4 regions of the Psychrobacillus sp. INOP01 genome follow, and region 1 is predicted to be linked to each of the others. Evidence: riboswitches for the same ligand, from Rfam matches in the RefSeq annotation. Region 1 holds a riboswitch; each other region holds the start of a gene.
What was found. A riboswitch is a leader RNA that binds a small molecule or an ion and turns the genes downstream of it on or off. The one in region 1 is predicted to bind lysine.
Positions count from the first base shown of each region.

Region 2: linked by a shared signal. The riboswitch ahead of dapA (4-hydroxy-tetrahydrodipicolinate synthase) and the one ahead of KD050_RS04415 (Na+/H+ antiporter NhaC family protein) in region 1 are both predicted to bind lysine.
Region 3: linked by a shared signal. The riboswitch ahead of KD050_RS10550 (transporter substrate-binding domain-containing protein) and the one ahead of KD050_RS04415 (Na+/H+ antiporter NhaC family protein) in region 1 are both predicted to bind lysine.
Region 4: linked by a shared signal. The riboswitch ahead of KD050_RS03025 (aspartate kinase) and the one ahead of KD050_RS04415 (Na+/H+ antiporter NhaC family protein) in region 1 are both predicted to bind lysine.

Region 1 is NZ_CP073315.1:859,981-863,197, reverse strand. Features, by position in the region: gene KD050_RS04425 (bifunctional metallophosphatase/5'-nucleotidase) at 1-842, shown strand, start outside; gene yunB (sporulation protein YunB) at 885-1,655, shown strand; lysine riboswitch at 1,704-1,886, shown strand; gene KD050_RS04415 (Na+/H+ antiporter NhaC family protein) at 1,966-3,217, shown strand, end outside.
Region 2 is NZ_CP073315.1:1,310,803-1,314,019, reverse strand. Features, by position in the region: gene dapA (4-hydroxy-tetrahydrodipicolinate synthase) at 408-1,295, opposite strand; lysine riboswitch at 1,559-1,738, opposite strand; gene KD050_RS06675 (DHH family phosphoesterase) at 1,921-3,108, shown strand.
Region 3 is NZ_CP073315.1:2,072,924-2,076,140, reverse strand. Features, by position in the region: gene KD050_RS10555 (purine-cytosine permease family protein) at 1-819, opposite strand, end outside; lysine riboswitch at 1,011-1,194, shown strand; gene KD050_RS10550 (transporter substrate-binding domain-containing protein) at 1,322-2,173, shown strand; gene KD050_RS10545 (amino acid ABC transporter permease) at 2,236-2,997, shown strand; gene KD050_RS10540 (amino acid ABC transporter ATP-binding protein) at 3,016-3,217, shown strand, end outside.
Region 4 is NZ_CP073315.1:589,893-593,109, forward strand. Features, by position in the region: gene KD050_RS03020 (YslB family protein) at 1-293, shown strand, start outside; gene KD050_RS03025 (aspartate kinase) at 594-1,823, opposite strand; lysine riboswitch at 2,073-2,251, opposite strand; gene uvrC (excinuclease ABC subunit UvrC) at 2,504-3,217, opposite strand, start outside.

The DNA of each region.
Region 1 (3,217 bases):
ATTTAGGAATGTCGCAAGACGAAATAATTTCGTTGGAAATTCCTCAGGTTGATTTGATTTTGGGATCGCACACACATCACGCATTTGAAGAAGGTAAGGTAATTGGGAATACGTTGCAAGCTGCTACAGGTAAATTCGGTATGAATATTGGTCTTGTGACATTGGAATTTGATCATGTAGCAAGAGCAATCCAATCGAAGAGGGCAATATTATTTCGTACAGAAACACTGCCAGTTCCAATGAACGCAAGTGATTCACAGTTAGCATGGGAAAATGAAGGAATAGCTGAAATGTCTAGTATTGCTTTTTATAACCCTTCTATATTGAAGAAGGAATGGTTTAAGGAATCGGATTTATCTCATTTCTTCGGAAAAGCCCTTCTAGCCTTTACGAATGCAAACTGTGCAATGTTCCCAGCAGGAATTTTTTTAAAGGACCTTCAGCAGGGGCCGATTACTGCGAGAGATTTACATCAATGTTTGCCACACCCAATTAATCCATGTGTCATTACATTAACTGGCACAGAGCTACTCGAAGTCATTCGTACAGCGAAAAATGAAAAATGGCCAAAGCTTGAAGTAAAAGGGTTAGGGTTCAGAGGTAACTATCTAGGAGCAATATTATATGAACAACTTCAAGAACTAGAAGATGGTACAGTATTAGTCAATGAAACACAGCTTGAATTTGAAGAAATATATACACTGGCAACTTTAGATATGTTTACATTCGGTTACTTTTTTCCTTCATTAAAATTTGCACCAAAACAATATTTTATGCCAGAAATGATTCGAGATATCGTGAAATGGTATGGACAGTATGAAAAAAATGAATATAAGTCATGAAAATCCCTCTCCTTACATAAGTAGTAATTAGGGGGATTGTTTTTGTTCTATAGAAAGAAGAAAAAACGATTTGCTTTCTTTACTAGTCAGCGTAAATTAGCCATTTTTTTAATCTGTTTTATGTTATCAGTTGGAGGTCTCATCTATTATATTAATAAGCAGTTGACTGCAACCTACTTGGAATATGCAGAAGTTCAAACAACTAAAATAGCATCCATGGTAATTAATAAAGCTATTAACTCAAGAATTTCCAATACGCTCGATGTAAATGACATAATCGAAGAGGTACCATCAGATAGTACTACAATGGTAACTACTCGATTTAATACAGAAATAATAAATCGTATACTATCTGATACAAATCAGCTGGTTCAGTCTCATTTGGAGCAAGCTGAGCAGGGGAACTTTTCAAGTCTACCTTATTTAGATGACATCGAGTACGATAAACAAACGATGGAGGATCAGGGGGGAGTCGTATTTTTCGTTCCAATGGGGCAAGCGACGAATATACCCATCATTGGTAACTTAGGTCCGAAAATCCCTATACGCTTTCACGTCATCGGAAATGTACAATCAAATGTAGTGCCTTCAATTACTAAATTTGGTATAAATAATGCTTATGTTGAAGTCAATATCCACATTAAGGTAAATGTACAAATAATCGTTCCTCTAGCAAGTAAAATGAGTACGGTTGAACAGAGTATACCTGTTGCTATGGGAATCGTGCAAGGCCAAGTTCCTTATATATATACAGGTGGCGATGGGGACGCTGCTCCATCAATAGAGGTACCACTACCATTACCTGAAAAATAAAAAACCTTTAAAACATAGCATTTACTGCTATACTAGGAGAAACAAATAGAAATAGGTAGAGGCTGCAGAACTTAAGAGTAGTTTACAGGAGAATGACAACTGTGATTGTAAACGGAAGGAAGTTTTGCCGAAATTAGATGCTGATCGTCGAGACAAATCTAGTTGGGGTTATTTTGAACAAAAATAACACTGTCATTTATACAAAAGTATAAATGGAGAGCTACAGAGTAGAAAATTTATGCTTAAAATTTTTACTAAAAGCCAACCTATATGATATTAGGTTGGCTTTTTTATTTAGGAGGAAATTGTTTTGGAAAATACGATATTTTCGATTTTGCCGCCACTACTGGCGATTGTAATGGTGCTTGTGACGAAGAGAGTTTTATTATCATTGGGGGTCGGAATCGTTTCGGCAGCTTTATTAGTAGAAAGCTTTTCGCCAATTGATTCATTAATCATTCTTTGGGATTCCTTTATCACGTCGTTTTGGGATAATGGATTGAATATGTATAATATTTATATATTATCTTTTATATTGCTGCTCGGAGTAATTACCGCGATTGTCAGCTTATCTGGAGGAAGTACAGCTTTTGCAGCATGGGCAGTTAAGCGTATTAAAACAAATCGGGGATCAAAGCTATTAACAGCCTTTTTAGGAATTATTATTTTTGTAGACGATTATTTTAATGCGCTTGCTGTCGGACAAATTGCTCGACCAATTACAGATTCTCATCGAGTATCTCGTGCAAAGCTAGCTTATTTTATCGACTCTACATCAGCACCTGTTTGTGTAGTTTCTCCAGTTTCTAGCTGGGGCGCATTTTTAATAAGTCAGCTGGGTGTTATTTTTGCTACTCATGCAGTAACAGACTATACACCACTTGAGGCGTTTATGTTAATGGCACCGATGAATTTCTATGTAATTGCTGCGCTTGCAATGGTATTTTTTACTGCATGGACAGACAACGACTTAGGCGAGATGAAGAAACATGAAACTCTTGCAAAAGAAACGGGTGTTCTTTTTGATCCAAATAAATCAAATCCAGGTGATTTACAAGGTAATTTCCCGGAAAATAATTTTGGTAAAGTGAATGATTTAATCCTACCAATTGTATCGTTAATTGCTGTAACTCTATTTGCGATGTTTTGGACAGGCTACCAAGCTTCAGGAAAAGTAATGAACTTATTTGTTATTTTTGAGAACACAGACGTTCCATTCTCTCTATTTTTAGGTGGGCTGGTATCGAGTATTTTAGCTATATTATTGTATACTCGTCAATTCAAGAAAAACACAGAGGCAAATATAGGGTTAATAGGGAAAGCAGTTATTTCAGGTATAAATTCAATGTTACCGGCTATTTGTATTTTAATATTTGCTTGGTCTCTTTCGTTTTTAATAACAGCACTAGGAACTGGTGAGTTTTTAGCTAAGCTTGTTACAGAAAATAATATTCCGGTAGGGATAATACCAGTCTTACTTTTTGTTTTAACAGCTTTTATGGCTTTCGCAACTGGATCGTCATGGGGATCCTTTGGGATTTTACTACCAATTGGAGCAAGCA
Region 2 (3,217 bases), 450 kb from region 1:
TCCAAATGATAGTTGGAGTTCGCTCTTTTATTTTGGAGAATAAGATCTATCTAGTAATACTATTGATTTTCGTTTCCGGCGGACGCTTTCCGCGGGCGAGGTCGAGCCTCCTCGGGCGGCGCTACGCTTCCTCCCTGCGGGGTCTCGACTTTCTCGCTTATCCCGCTGGAGTCGCCGCCTTCCACTCCAATCAATCAAGAGAGTAGTCTTTATTAATAGGATTTAGCACAGCCTATGGCCAAGGTGACAGAATTAGTTTCAGTAAATGCAGTGAAACAAGCTGTATTTAGGAAAGATAAACACTTAAAACTACCGAGAAAAGAGAGCATAATTTAGCGACAAGTCTATTCAAAGTCTTAAGAAATCGATTTAAAACAGTTTTTTCCTAAAGGGTGCTCCTGCTTTTCTTATGAGGATACAGTTTCTAGCTGTGCGGCTAATATACTCTGTAAAGCACTGAGTTCCTCCGCATTTAAAGGAACCATAGGTAAGCGAACGCCACCTACAGGAATTCCTTTTAAATTTAATGCTGTTTTTACAGGTGTTGGATTTGGTGCTGCAAATAGTGCTTTCATGACAGGTAATAGTCTGCGGTGATCCTTAGCAGCTTCTCTTACATTGCCACTATTAAACTTTGCTATCATAGCTTGCATTTCATTTCCAATAACATGTGATGCTACTGAAATAACTCCTGTTCCACCAATCGATAGTACCGGAATTGTTAACCCATCATCACCACTATATAGCGAAAAGTCTTCAGGTGTATTACTAATAATTTCAGACATTGTATCTAAATTCCCGCCAGCTTCTTTAATAGCAACGATATTCGGAATTTCGGAAAGTCGGATAACAGTTTCTACTGACATGTTGACGACACTACGACCTGGAATATTGTATAGCATAGTCGGCAATGATGTAACTGCAGCAATAGTTTTGAAGTGTTGGTATAAACCTTCTTGTGAAGGCTTGTTATAATACGGAACTACAAGCATAATACCATCGACACCTGCATCAGCTGCTTGTCTTGTTAAATCGATGGATGCTTTAGTGTTATATGAGCCGGTACCAGCAATTACTGGGACTCTACCATTCACAACTTCCACTGTAAATTTAAACAGCTGGACTTTTTCTTCTTCTGTTAACGTAGGAGATTCTCCAGTTGTACCAGATACGACTAACCCTTCTGTTCCATTGGCAATTAAATAATTTATTAAATTTCGTGTGGCTGGAAAATCTATCTCTTCATTACGATCAAAAGGAGTCACCATAGCCGTTAATATTTGTCCAAAATTCATAACTTCTCCACATCCTATAGTTTTATTATTAAAAATTCAGGGAGAAGGGCAGTTATCAATTATGCCTCGGCGATAATTGCGTCTAGATTTTGAAGTGTGCTCAGGCCTGCGTGATGCAAGTCAGGTAGCCTTTAAAAATTCCCTTCAAAATCTAAGAATTCCGCCAGAGGCTTAACTTGAAACTTGCTTACTCAAGTTAATTAGACGCAAAAAAGCAACAACGAGGGCTCGTTGTTGCAGTAGAAATAAAGTAATATTTCTGTGCGTAAGATAGCCCTCCATATAGTCTCCTATATGACAATTCAGTGTTTATTCAACAGCTGAACCAGCTTCAAGAAAAATGAGATTCTTTCAACTTCGGCAAATTCCCCTTTCCACAATTGTCATAGGATCTCATTATCCTCCGAATGTGTACTGATGGTCTTCGCGCCTCTATCCTTACTTCAAATGTGCTTGAAATAAGAGAATATTTAATTATTAAAATAATACATGCTTTTTAATACTTTTGCAAGAGTTTACCTGTAAAATAAATATTAACTTATTTTTATGGCATGATAAACTATATTTTTGATGAAAACTAATAAGTTTCACAAGCAAAACCCATACTATACTAGAGGTGAAAAGGATGTATAAATTATTGTCTCATAATGATTTAGATGGAGTCGGATGTGGTATTTTAGCAAAGCTAGCTTTTGGAGAGCAAGTGAAAGTGCGTTACAATTCGATTTCATCCCTTAATCGAGAGATTGAATATTTTTTAGAAAATGATGAGCCAGATACGTTTTTATTTGTAACTGATTTGAGTCCAAACGAGGATAATGAAAAAAGACTTAATGATTTTTACAATGCAAAAGGGAAGGTCCAACTAATTGATCATCATAAATCGGCTTTGCATTTTAATGATTATGAGTGGGGATATATTTTAGTAGAAGATCAAGAAGGTAAATTAACTTCTGCTACTTCATTGTTATATGAATATCTTGTAACAAATAAACTGTTGGAACCAACTGCTGCACTAACGGAATTTGTAGAGCTAGTAAGGCAGTATGATACGTGGGAGTGGGAGAAGAACGGGAACCAACAAGCTCATTCCCTTAACTCACTTTTCTATTTAGTATCTATTGAAGAATTTGAAGGAAAAATGATGGATCGACTTCGCATAAGTGACCATTTCGATTTTGATGAATTTGAAAAGAAAATATTGAACATGGAAGAAGACAAGATTGACCGGTATATTCGTCGGAAGAAAAGAGAGATTGTACAGGCAAATGTAGGAGAACTTTTAGCTGGTATCGTGTATGCTGAAACGTATCATTCAGAGCTGGGCAATGAACTAGGAAAAGAATATCCACATCTCGACTATATAGCAATAGTGATAATGGGAGGAAAAAGAATCTCCCTTCGTACGATTTATGACCATATTGATGTATCTGAAGTTGCTGGTCAGTTCGGCGGTGGAGGTCATCAAAAAGCATCTGGCTGTACTTTAACAGAGGAAGCTTATAAATTATTTGTGTTGGACACTTTCCATCTGTCTCCAATACCAGAAGATGCAAAAAGAAATCAATATAATTTGAAAAAATCATCTTTCGGTTCTTTTTATAAGAATAGAAATAATGATACTTTCATTTTGTATTCTAAAAATAATCAGGATTGGATCCTTGAAAAAAATAAAACAGAAATAGAACAAACCTTTACTAGTTTTGAAGAAGGCGAGCGGTTCTTGAAAAGAAACTATGAGGCAGCTTTGGTAAGAGATGATCTGTTTGTCGATTACTTAATGAGTGAAGTGAAAAATAGAGAAAATTCATAATAATTTTTTGGTCATGACGGAGCAATTTTGAATTCTGAGCAGAAAGTAATTGCCTTTTGGACCAATTACTTTCGGTCATTTTTCGAATACTTGCGTAATGACTTTACTT
Region 3 (3,217 bases), 1.2 Mb from region 1:
TAAGCGAACTCCAAACCATATGCCTAGACCACCCATAATGCCGAAACAGAAAATTTGCGGAACAAAACCGATTACGACAGATCCAATTTTAATATCTTTCGGTTTTAGAAAACGTGCATAATCAGATGCTATGAGGGCTGTTAGACCCATTATTCCATGTTGCATTCCTATGCAGAGAAGCAAAGCTTGTCCTCCAACTTGTACTCCTTCAGGTAGATAAGTCCAAAATGGTCCTTCAAATACAGGAGGCTCATAAAACGATATAACAATTGCTGTTATTAAGAAAATAACAAATATAGGTAAAGACCATCTTTGTATTCTATCTAGCTGTTTGATTCCAAACCAATTTAAAGGTATAACGATAAACCCGAAGAAAATGATTAGCGCCCATTCGTGTAGGGAGGGGAAGAAGGTGTGAACCGCGGAAACTAAAATGAGACCTTCAAATGCACAATACATAATAAAGTTTGTCGCGTAGAGGAAGGACGTTAAGGAAGCACCTATATAGCCAAAACCTCCTCCTCTGGATAATAAATTGACATTCATACCAGATTTTGCAGATAAGTAAGCAATAAAGGTTCCTAGTATACCGGCAACTATTATTGCGTAAATGGAGGAGATAATAGCATTAAGTGCCCCAAATTGAAGAGCCATTACGCTCCCCATTTGAAAGTAAAAAATGGCAGTGGCTATTCCTAATGTAATATTGGTTATACTTAACCAACCCATATTTCTTTGGCTACGGGGTACCTTCTCTAATGAATAATCTTTGTCTATCTCTTCAGTTACTTTGTGATCTGTAAGCTGGACAGATCCCATAATATCAACTCCTATTAAAAAAAATAATTATCAATGTGAAAAGACGCAATAATAATTAAATTTTCTTTATTTTTATATTGCCACTGATCATTATAACATATACTTAGCTAAATAATAATTCTGAAGCAGTTGACAGGATTATACGTGTATTGTAAACTATGAAACATAATTGAATACGACCTCACTTAGTATAGTGAGGTAGAGGCGCGATATTTAACAGTCCTTAGTGGAGTTTGAGAAGCTATGATACTAGGGAGAAGGAAATGTCGCCGAAGTTTGTAATATTGCTCGGTATTACTTGCTGGGTCTGCAGTTAATAATTGCAGGACTGTCCACTATAAACATCCCAGTTTATAATGGTGTGCTATCTCATTTAGGGAAAAGTAGAGGATTTAGGGCAACTATACATATTGCGACCTGAGTTCATCTCAGGTCTTTTTTTGTACAAGTTGTCTTTTTTTATAGGAACGAACATACATTATTAAAAAAGGGAGTAATTAGAATGAAAAAGAGATTAGTACTTTTAACGATATTCGCAAGCTTATTATTGTTAATAGCAGCTTGTGGAACAGACACTACAGAAACTTCAGGATCTTCATCGGATGATTCTAAAGGAGCAGCAGATACATTTACAGTAGGTTTAGAAGCTGGTTATGCACCTTTTAACTGGACACAGCTAGATGATTCCAATGGTGGAGTGAAGATTGCTGGAAACGCAGAATATGCCGGTGGATATGATGTAGAAATTGCTAAACGCATTGCAGATGGTTTAGGAAAAGAGCTAGTGATCGTCAAAACAGAATGGGATGGACTTGTACCATCATTACAATCAGATAAAATTGATGCAATTATAGCGGGAATGTCTCCTACAAAAGAGCGTAAAGAAACAATCGACTTTTCAGAAAACTATTATACATCCAACTTTGTTATGGTTGTAAAAAAAGGTGGTCCTTTTGAAGGGGCTACTTCTATTCAAGATTTTAGTGGTGCTAAAATTACGGGTCAGCTGAATACTTCACATTATGGTGTAATCGATCAAATTAAAGATGTGAAAAAACAACCAGCCTCTGATAATTTCTCCGCAATGCGTGTAGCTTTGGAATCTGGAGTTATTGATGGCTATGTATCTGAGCGCCCAGAAGGGATTAGTGCTTCTTCTGCAAATAAAAACTTCGCAATGGTTGAATTTACGGAAGGATTTAAAGCAAAAGAAGAGGATACAGCAGTGGCTGTAGGTTTGAAAAAAGATAGTGATTTAACTGAGGCAATCAACAAAATTTTAGCGGAAATTTCTGAAGAAGAGCGACAAGAAATAATGGATGCTGCTATTAATAACCAACCAGCGGCAGAATAAGGATGAAGTGATACCGGCTGCATCTTTTTGCAGTCGGTTTTTATTTGGAAGGAGGGAAATGTATGAGCATAGAATATATTATTTCGATGATTACAAGTAACTGGCCGATGTTCCTTCGTGGAGCAGGAATGACACTATTAATCTCCATAATTGGGACGATTATTGGAGCAGTTATTGGTTTACTGGCAGGGGTTATTCGTACAATTCCTACGCCTGAAAGAAAACTAAAACGTATTGTATTAAAAATAGTTAATCTGATACTTTCTGTATATATTGAATTTTTCAGAGGAACACCAATGATTGTACAAGCAATGGTGATATTCTATGGGTCTGCGCTAGCCTTTGGAATAGATATGGACCGCACAATGGCAGCGATATTCATCGTTTCGATTAACACGGGAGCTTATATGGCAGAAATTGTGCGGGGTGGTGTCATTTCGATTGATAAAGGACAATTCGAGGCTGCACAAGCAATTGGTATGAATCACGTTCAAACAATGTGGAGTGTTGTTTTACCTCAAGTAATCCGAAATATTTTGCCAGCAACAGGCAATCAATTTATCATAAATATTAAAGATACATCGGTATTAAACGTGATCGGTGTCACGGAACTATATTTTCAAGCGAAAACAGTTGCAGGTATAAGCTTTAAGTACTTTGAACCGTTCTTTATAGCATGTATTTTGTATTTCGTTATGACGTTTACTGTAACATTAATATTACGTTATATAGAAAGAAAATTAGATGGACCTGAAAACTACAGCATGATTGGGCAGCCACCACCACAACTTATGTTAACCAAAAATAATACTAATTTAGATTAAACGAAGGAGGAAAAATCTATGGAAAATGTCATCGAAGTTCAACATTTAAGTAAATCCTTCGGAAATCATGAGGTTCTAAGAGATATAGATTTTTCGGTGAACAAGGGAGAAGTTGTTTGCATCATTGGTTCCTCTGGATCAGGGAAGTCCACTTTACTTCGTTGTATAAACTTGTTAGAAAAGCCCAGTGGCGGGCAAATCATTTATAACGGAGAGAATA
Region 4 (3,217 bases), 270 kb from region 1:
TAGCTCGCAAATTCCCCCTTTATTCAATGGATGAAGCCGTCACGTTTTTCAATGAAGCTGGATGGGGCACTTTACATTTAGAAAAAACTACAAAAGATTCAGCTTTCTATACGTTAAGTACATATAATCTACCTCAGAGTGGACAAAGTAGAAGTCATCGATTAGAAGCAGGTTTTTTAGCTGAACAACAACAAAAGCTTACTGGCTATTTAACCGAATGTTATGACGAGGAAGTTAAAAAGAACGGATTAGTCTCTTTACAAATAAAATGGGATTCTAAAACTAAAGGGTAGCAGGTTAGTCAATTTTTGACTTTTCCTGTCACCCTTTTTCAAAAGATTAGCGTATATAAAAATGTTCTTCAAGATTTCTAATATTTGTAGAAGGGCGACGGACAGGCAACCGCCATAAGATTACCTAGAAAATAAGGCTGGTCGTGACGCAGTCACGACCAGCCTTATTAAAAATCAAACGGTAATCCTATAGCAAAACGTCTGTCCTAAGCACTTCTAAAACGATAGAAACAGGATTTTGACATAAAAGGACCGGGCCTCTTTTTTGCCCGGTTTTTATTAACAATTAAGAAAAAATGTTTAAACTGATTGATGAGTTAACGCAAGATCGAACTCGTCATGCAAGGCATTAGCAGCATCAATCATATGTTGCTGAGGTACAACAACTGACACTTTTATCTCAGATGTACTTACCATCTTCACAGGAATATTCTCTGTTCTAAGTCGATCAAACATTTGAGCTGCAACACCTGGGTTCGATACCATACCAGAACCTACAATAGAAACCTTTGAAAGTCCTACTTCAAAATCTGCGAAGGTAAAGCCAAGCTCTTGTTTATGTGTTTCTAAAACTGTAATCGCTTCAGCAAGAGATTCCTTTTTAATAGAAAAAGAAACTGCTGGCTTCACTCCATCAACTATCGACTGAACAATTATATCCACGTTTATATGATTTGCAGCTAGAGTTGTGAAAATAGAAGCTAATGAGCCATTAAATGGCACCTCATATTCTATAGTTAATCGAACGATATCGGATTCAAACGCTACCCCACGAACTACTAAATTATTTTCCACATCTACTTCCTCCTTCAAAATCGTTCCTTCTCCATCTTTATAGCTTGGACGTACTCGTAATGGTACCTTATAGTTTTTAGCAAATTCAACAGCACGCGGATGTAATACTCCTGCGCCTAAATTAGCTAGTTCTAGCATTTCGTCATATTCAAGTTGTTCAAGTTTCCGAGCATTCTCAATATAACGCGGATCTGATGTATAAATACCATCAACATCCGTATAAATATCGCAAATTTCCGCTCCGATAGAAGCAGCAATAGCTACAGCAGTTGTATCAGATCCCCCTCTGCCAAGGGTCGTAATCTCTCCTGCTTCTGATATTCCCTGGAAGCCTGCTACAATAACTACTTTATTTGTGGCAAGTAGACCGTCAATTTTAGAAGGGTCCAGTTTTAGTACCTTTGCATTTCTATGTACATTATCTGTTATGAGACCTGCCTGAGCCCCTGTTAGAGAGATCGCATCTATCCCAATTGCATTTAACTTAATAGCTAGTAAAGCCATAGTAACTTGCTCTCCATTAGATAATAGCATGTCCATTTCACGTTTTGATGGTGATTCCGCTAATCCGAAAGCAAGGTTTGATAATTCATCCGTTGTTTTACCCATTGCAGATACAACAACGACAATATTATGACCTTTTTCTTTTTCCAGTTTCACTCGATTCGCAACATTTGCAATTTTTTCTGTTGATTCAACTGAAGTACCGCCAAACTTCATTACAATTTTAGTCATGAACATCCGCTCCCTTTTTTAACGCGCTTTAACGCGCAGTAAGACTCCCACTTTAACGACTCCATCAGTGCACAATAGACTTAGTGGGAGAATAACTGCCCGTAAAAGCCCGAATGGTTCAACTAACAATTAGTTAGGGATGAAGAACCCCCCCACTGATTGTCGTTTCTCTTTACCTGAAAGGATCAAAAAATGCTTTCCACATATTGTGAAAAGCATTGTCTCATACACGGTCCAAAAAATCTGCCCATGTGAGATAGCCCTCCAGAATATAAATTCTGACAATTCTACATCTATTAAATGCAGAACCAACAATAGAATAGGAAAAGCTATTCTATGTTTCGGCGAAAGACCCTTTCCTCAGCTATTCTAGGAACTTTCCTTCCTCCTGCTGAGTACTGATGTCTAATCGCACCTCTATCTTCACTTAAAATCAGTGAATATTAAATTATACTTCGGCGTAATTGCATCCAAATTTTAAATTGCGTTTTGGCCTACGTGATGCAGGTCAGGTAGCCTTTTTCGCATAAATGCGACTTACTTAGGCTAATACCCTTTAAAACTCTCTTCAAAATCTGTAACATTTGCCAGAGACTTAAATTGAACCAGCAGTTTTTATTTGCATATTTGCAATATTCTTGTACTGATTCAAGTTAAATTCATTCAAATATAGCATATGATTATTCAGAAGACAATACATTTTTCTGAAAATGATTAACCATAATCTCTGCTTGCTTACTTGGAAGACCCGCTTCCATAAACTCCTCTTTACTAGCTGCTTGTATTTTCTTTAAGGAACCAAAATGCTTTAATAATAACTTTTTCCGCTGAGGCCCGATACCTTCTATACCATCTAGCGAAGATGCAATAGTATGCTTTCCTCGCTGCTGCCTATGGAAAGTTATAGCAAAACGATGGACTTCATCTTGAATACGTTGTAGCAAATAAAAACCTTCACTAGTCCGCTTCATCGGTATTAGCTCCAAAGGGTCTCCGTAAATAAGCTGGGAAGTTTGATGCTTGCCATCCTTTGCAAGACCTGCAATTGGAATATCTAGCCCTAGTTCATCCTCTATAATTTCGCGTGCAGCTTCAATTTGCCCTTTTCCCCCATCAATAATTATTAAATCAGGTAGCGGCAAATTTTCCTTAAGTACTCTAGTATATCTTCTACGTACAACTTCACGCATCGCTCCGTAATCATCATGTTTTGCTGCAGTTTTTGTTTTATATTTACGATAATCCTTTTTACTGGCCCTGCCATCAATAAAAACAACCATTGCTGATACTGCATCAGTCCCATGAATATGCGAGTTATCAAAAGCTTCAATACGCATAGGCGGTGCAATCCCCATTGAATCACCAAGCTGCTCAACTGCTCCTATCGTCCGTTC